DNA from 2 places in the Prochlorococcus sp. MIT 1307 genome. Region 1 is predicted to be linked to the other one. Evidence: predicted binding sites of a transcription regulator. Region 1 holds the regulator's gene; the other holds the start of a gene.
The links. The regulator NtcA, encoded in region 1, controls nitrogen genes in cyanobacteria. The targets are predictions, from matches to a motif close to GTANCNNNNGNTAC.
Positions count from the first base shown of each region.

Region 2: a site for NtcA is predicted at 1,638-1,651, ahead of glnA (type I glutamate--ammonia ligase). Genes of this name have one in related genera too.

Region 1 is NZ_CP139301.1:1,013,523-1,016,940, reverse strand. Features, by position in the region: gene SOI82_RS05300 (cob(I)yrinic acid a,c-diamide adenosyltransferase) at 1-507, opposite strand, end outside; gene rph (ribonuclease PH) at 647-1,369, shown strand; gene ntcA (global nitrogen regulator NtcA) at 1,450-2,184, shown strand; gene SOI82_RS05285 (DUF3084 domain-containing protein) at 2,243-3,175, shown strand; gene SOI82_RS05280 (resolvase) at 3,172-3,418, shown strand, end outside.
Region 2 is NZ_CP139301.1:210,268-213,685, forward strand. Features, by position in the region: gene SOI82_RS01230 (hypothetical protein) at 1-50, opposite strand, end outside; gene glnA (type I glutamate--ammonia ligase) at 155-1,576, opposite strand; gene SOI82_RS01240 (pyridoxal-phosphate-dependent aminotransferase family protein) at 1,827-2,987, shown strand; gene SOI82_RS01245 (nucleoside deaminase) at 2,977-3,418, opposite strand, start outside.

The sequences.
Region 1 (3,418 bases):
AAGAGTGGTGATCAAATCATCTTCTTTGAGATAGCCAAGGGCAATGGCTAGGCCCACTTCGTCTAAAACAAGTTGATCGATGATTCCTTCAAGAATGTTCTCTTTGCAAACCTGCCATATTTCTCTAACGGCATTTCTTTCATTTGATTTGTTTTCGATGCAAGACTTTTCTTTTGCGTTCTCAACTAGACAGCAGGAGATGGAAGGTCTTAGCCATTTCAGTCGTCCACATAGTTGAACAGCTCCTTCGGGGCCTTGGGAGACTCCTCCTTTTAAGAATTGCGCCACAATTACTCGACTTCCTAATCCTGCGGCTCTTAGTGCCTCGCTAAGGACGCCTGAGAAACTTCCTCTAAAGGGTGCGGTGTGTACTTGCAGTTGACCTTCTGAAGTAACTAAATGGAGATGTGCTCGCTTGCCAGGAGTAGAAACAGGATGCAGGCCTGCTCTAGTTTCAATTGCTCGGCTTTGTTTAGGAAGATACTCAGGGCTAATTCTTGAGATCATAAAAACTTCAGGCCCCAAACCTCTATTCCATGAATCTAGCGGTGAGAATTCAATAAACAACTTTTTTGACACTATCTATAGTGTATTGCTAGAAATTCTTTAAGGCTTAAAGCAATCTGTATATTTGTTTTTCGAAATCATGAGTTCTGTTCCTGAGATGAGAGCAACGGGCCGTTTTTCAGATGAATTAAGGCATTGCCAGGTAACCCTGGACCCGATGGGATTTGCTCTTAGTTCCTTGATTATCAAGACAGGTCACACAAGTGTCCTTTGCAGTGTGTCCATGAGGGAAGGTGTGCCTTCCTGGTTGGAAGGGAGCGGGAAAGGCTGGCTTAGTGCTGAGTATCGGTTATTGCCTGCTTCTACTCCTACTAGACAAAATCGTGAGTTAATGAAGCTTTCAGGTCGAACTCAGGAGATTCAGAGGCTTATTGGGAGAAGTCTTAGAGCAGTGCTGAATATGGAAGTGCTTGGAGAAAAAACTTTCTTGATTGATTGTGATGTGATTCAAGCTGATGCGGGTACTAGGACAGCTTCTATCACTGGATCCTGGATCGCACTCAAATTGGCTTGTTTAAGGCTTTTAAAGAAAGGCATTTTAATTAATGATCCCATTGCAGGCCAAGTCGCGGCAGTCTCTGTGGGTTTAAAGGATGGGACTTGTTTGCTTGACCTTGATTACAATGAAGATTCATCAGCGGATGTTGATATGAATGTTGTCATGGACGCTGATGGCCGTTTGCTTGAGCTTCAGGGCACTGCTGAAGGTAAGCCTTTTTCAAGAGCAGAGCTCAATAATTTGCTCGATATTGCTGAGCCAGGTATTAAGCAACTTCTTGCGGTTCAACTTTCAGTTTTATAAAAGTAAGATTCAAAAACGTCATTATTGCTACAAGTTATTTGAAGCGCTCTCCTTAGCGTCCTGCAATCTGCTTCGCCGAAATGGCCGGCGCTATTCGCGGCTTTAGCCGCTATGCACCACAACCAGACTCACCAAAAACAACAAATCTGATTAATGGGCCGGGGCCTGTTAGTGGAACCTTGCTTGATGTCATGAGAGGTCTTGATGGAGCGAATACTGAGTTGATAGAGCGATCGAAAACTATTTTTTTTCCTGGAGACCCAGCTGAAAGAGTTTATTTAATACGTCGAGGCGCTGTTCGATTATCGAGAGTTTATGAATCTGGTGAAGAAATTACAGTGGCTTTGCTAAGGGAGAACAGTTTATTTGGAGTTCTTTCTTTGATTACGGGCCAACGTTCGGATCGTTTTTATCATGCTGTCGCTTTTACAAGAGTAGAAATGGTGACAGCTCCAGCAGCTTCAGTTCTGCATGCTATAGAAGGTGATGCAAGTGTTGGGCTTTTACTACTGCAAGGGTTATCTACAAGGATTTTACAGACCGAAACTATGATTGAAACCCTGACTCATCGTGATATGTCATCGCGCTTGGTGAGCTTCCTTCTTGTCCTTTGTAGAGATTTTGGAGTCCCAGGACAAAAGGGAATCACAATAGATTTAAAGCTTTCACATCAAGCAATTGCTGAAGCAATTGGTTCTACGAGAGTAACAATTACACGATTGTTAGGTGACTTGCGGAACTCCGGCTTGCTACAGATTGAGAGGAAGAAAATATCGATCCTTGATCCAATAGCACTTGCTAAACGATTTAGTTGAGTCACGCGTTGTTTCAGGATGGTAATACAAAGGCTCATTACTAAATTCACTTTTTTCTGTGTCTGGTTGGCTCCTGATCATTGCTTTGTTATTTCTCGGTGGCATCCTCGCAACTTTGGGGGATTTGCTTGGAAGTCGGATTGGGAAAGCCCGCCTTAGCTTCTTTAATCTCAGGCCACGTAGGACAGCAGTTTTAATAACAGTTCTTACTGGCAGCCTCATTAGCGCTATTTCTCTTGGCTTGATGCTTCTAGTAAGTAGGCAACTACGTGTTGGGTTATTTGAGTTAGAGGCTATACAAGCAAAAATTAAATCAGGAGAGAAGGATCTGAAAAAATTGGGGAAGAATTTGTACGCTTTGCGTAGGGGCGATGTTGTTATTAGTAGCGGTCAACCTTTAGCCACTGCAACAATTCAATTGGATCAATCAATGAATGCAAAAAAAGAAGTTGATCTTTTACTGCAAAGAGCAAATTATGAAGCCTATCGAAGAGTTATGCCTGGACAAAGGCCTTCAAGGAGAATAGTTCTAGCATTAAGAGGAGACATTAAAAGACTAGAAGAGATAATAAGTAAAAAAGGCTCATGGGCAGTTAATATTCGCTCTGCAGGTAATGTTTTGTTGGGTGAAAAAGCAGTCTATGTTTTTCCTGAAGTAAGGCCCAATATAAATATTGTTAATGAGGGAGAGGTAATAATTAGCACAGCTATTGAATTAAGTCAGATGAATAACGAATCTTTAGCTAAACAGATTCAATTGTTGTTTGAATCAACATCTGCTGAGATTAAGAGAAGAGGTTCTTTGAGCTCAGTAATTCAATTTAATTCCAGTGAAGTTAATAAAATGGCTAAGGAATTGCTAAAGAGGAAAGAAGGTTTTGTTGAGTTGGAAGCAATTTCTTTGCGTACTAGTCAGACTGCTGATCCCGTGGCAATCTCTTTACAAGTCAGGGAAAAAGTACAAGGGAAGATTTCAAAATATAAATTATGAGAAGCTTTATTGCTATTGACCCAGGCAACAAAAAGTGTGGACTATTACTCGCTGATCTTGAAGCAGATCTTGTTTTAGATGGGAGAGTAATAGATAGTAATGCGGTGATTGATTGCATTCTTGAGTGGAGAGCTCAGGGGCCTATAGATGGCATTGTTCTAGGCAATGGCACTACCAGCAAATATTGGGAAGTGAGGTTGAAAGGTCTTGCTCCTATTGAGATTGTTGAGGAAAGGGGTACTA
Region 2 (3,418 bases), 800 kb from region 1:
TTGTATTTCAAAGATCTCCTGACAATTTTTAATCTAGTCTTCGCTCCCATTAATTAGTTCATAAAATGGTAATTTATCAATAAAAGATCTAAGCAGTATTTAGACCTTTTATTGATAAATGATTTTATTTAAATATTGAAATATAGATTGTCAATTATGCGTCGTAATACATAACGAACTCATGTGGGTGAGGCCTTTGACGCAATTGTTGGACTTCTTCGTATTTTATCTGGATCCAATTGTCTATGAAATCTTCGCTAAAGACACCTCCCTCAGTAAGATATTTATGGTCTGACTTAAGATAACTAAGTGCTCCATTTAATGAAGATGGGACTGTTGCAATATTTGCCAGTTGTTCTTCTGGTAATTCAAATAAGTCAACATCAACACCATCCCCAGGATCTATTTGGTTTTTGATCCCATCTATTCCAGCCATCATCATTGCACTGAAAGCTAAATATGGGTTTGCCATTGCATCACCTGGGCGGAATTCAAACCTCTTTGCTTTTGGATTAGGTCCAGTTAGGGGGATTCTTACAGCTGCTGATCGGTTGCCTTGGGAATAAACAAGATTTACTGGGGCTTCAAAACCAGGGACAAGACGTTTATAACTATTAGTTGTTGGGTTGGTAAATGCTAGGAATGATGGCGCATGTTTCAGGATTCCGCCGATATACCACCTCGCAGTTTGTGAAAGGTTTGCATATGTTCCTTCTCCAAAGAAAAGAGGTTGTCCACTTTTCCATAGACTTTGATGAACGTGCATACCAGTACCATTATCATTGAAAACTGGCTTTGGCATAAATGTAGCTGTTTTGCCATATTTTTTGGCTACATTTCTTACTACATATTTATATGTCATTACGTTGTCGGCTGCGTTAATTAATTCGGCAAATTTCATTCCTAATTCATGTTGTCCTGCACCGGCAACCTCGTGATGATGTTTCTCTATAGGTATCCCTAGTTGACCCATCTGGAGCAACATCTCTGATCTAATATCTTGAGCGGTATCGTTAGGTGCTACAGGGAAATATCCTTCTTTAATCTGGATCTTATAGGCAAGGTTTCCTCCTTCTTCAATCCTTCCTGTGTTCCAAGGTGCTTCGATTGTGTCGACGCTGTAGAAACATCCTCCTTCGCTGGAGTTATAACGAACATCATCAAACAGGAAAAATTCAGGTTCGGCCCCGAAGAAGGCTGTATCTGCAAGGCCAGTGGAGGCGAGGTGATTAAGAGCTTTTTGAGCTAATGATCTTGGGCACCTTGCATAAGGTTCTCCACTGCGTGGCTCCTGAATTGAGCAGATCAAGCTTAAGGTTTTATGGCGATAAAAAGGATCTATCCAAGCTGTATTGGCATCAGGCACCATGGCCATATCTGATTCGTTAATTGCCTTCCATCCGCGAATTGAGGATCCATCAAAAGCAAGTCCACTAGTAAATGCTTCCTCATCAACCATGTCAGATGTGACAGTTAGGTGTTGCCACTTGCCATGAAGGTCTGTGAATTTTAGATCAATTAATTCAATGCTTTCATCTTTTATTTGACGGAGGACGTCCTGGGGAGATTTGCCCATGGGTATTGGCTAACTAAGTAGAGATAGTTTTTAAAGTTAGTAAGTGTGTGAAACTAGTTTTGTATCAATAAGTACCATTTTGTATTCTTTTTTGGCTTGGAACAAGTTGGGTCTCAAGTCCTTGAATTTTGGTAGGTCTTGGTTCTTGAATCCTCATTTGCTGTTATATCCCATTGCAATCTCTCAAAGAATTTTCGCGGCTTAATGCTTGCCTGTTTAGGCTCAGAACTAATTGACCTTTACCAGGGCCTTGGTGACTCTCCAAACCTTTTTCCCTGTTGCTGAAGACCACCACAAAGTTTTTGGACAAATATCCGTCCCCACAAGGCTTTTGCTTGGGCCTGGTCCATCTAATGCACATCCGGATGTTCTAAAAGCACTAGCTCTACCACCTGTTGGGCATTTGGATCCTTTTTATGTTGATTTAATGAGTGAAGTTCAAGAGTTGCTTCGCTATGCCTGGCAAACGGATAACCGCTTAACTCTTCCAATGAGTGGTACTGGGAGTTCAGCTATGGAAGCAACAATAGCTAATACTGTTGAGCCAGGGGACAAGGTTTTAATAGCAAATAATGGATATTTTGGAAGTCGCTTAATTGATATAGCAGAAAGATATCGAGCCGATGTTGTGACTATAGAAAAGCCTTGGGGTGAAGCATTCTCACTAGGTGAAATTGAAGAAGCAATATTGCTCCATAAACCTACGGTTTTGGGAATAGTTCATGCAGAAACGTCAACAGGTGTCTGTCAACCAATGGAAGGGATTGGTGGCCTTTGTAAAAAACATGATTGCCTTTTGCTTTTAGACACAGTCACTTCACTTGGAGGAGTACCTCTATTTATAGATAAATGGGGGGTAGATCTTGCTTATAGTTGTAGTCAAAAGGGATTAAGTTGTCCTCCTGGACTTGGTCCTTTTACAATTAGCTCTAGGGCAGAAGAAAAACTCAATTCACGAGTAGGCAAAGTGCCTAACTGGTATTTAGATGTATCTCTTTTGAATAAATACTGGGGTAGTGACCGCGTCTATCACCACACAGCGCCAGTAAATATGAATTTTGCGATGAGAGAAGCACTACGGCTTCTTTCTGAAGAGGGTTTAGAAAACTCTTGGACACGTCATAGAACTAATGCTGAACGCCTATGGGACGGGCTTCAGAGCCTTGGGTTAGAACTTCATGTCCAAAAAGAGTTACGGTTGCCTACATTGACGACTGTTCGCATCCCTGATGGAATAAATGGGAAAGCCTTTACTCTTCATTTGTTAAATAATTTTGGTATAGAAATAGGAGGAGGTTTGGGGGCTTTGGCTGGGAAGGTATGGAGAATTGGCCTAATGGGTTACAACTCTACGTCTGAAAATGTAGATAAGTTACTTAATCTTTTTGATACAGAATTGTCTAGTTTTTAAGTTTGGATTTACGCCTTAACTTGAACCATTGTTCAAGTTGTAATCTTACATCTTCACTCAAAATTCCACCTTTGACAATCATCTTGTGGTGAGCACTTTTTTCCTTGGCTAAATTTAGTGAACCACCTAAAGCGCCTCTTTTTAGGTCTGAAGCCCCATAAATGATTTGTCCCATTCTTGCCTGAATGAGTGCTCCTGCACACATTGGACAAGGTTCTAAAGTAACGATTAAGGTGCAATTATTGAACCTCCAGTCGTTTTGTATTAGAGATGCTTGCTTAAGAGCAATGAGCTCTGCATGCCCAAGGGGATCTTTTTCTCTCTCTCTGCAGTTGCTTCCACGGCCTATGCAATGGCCTTTACTATCAAGTATGACAGCACTTATCGGAACCTCCCCATACAAACCAATATTTTGAGCTCTTGTAAGGAGC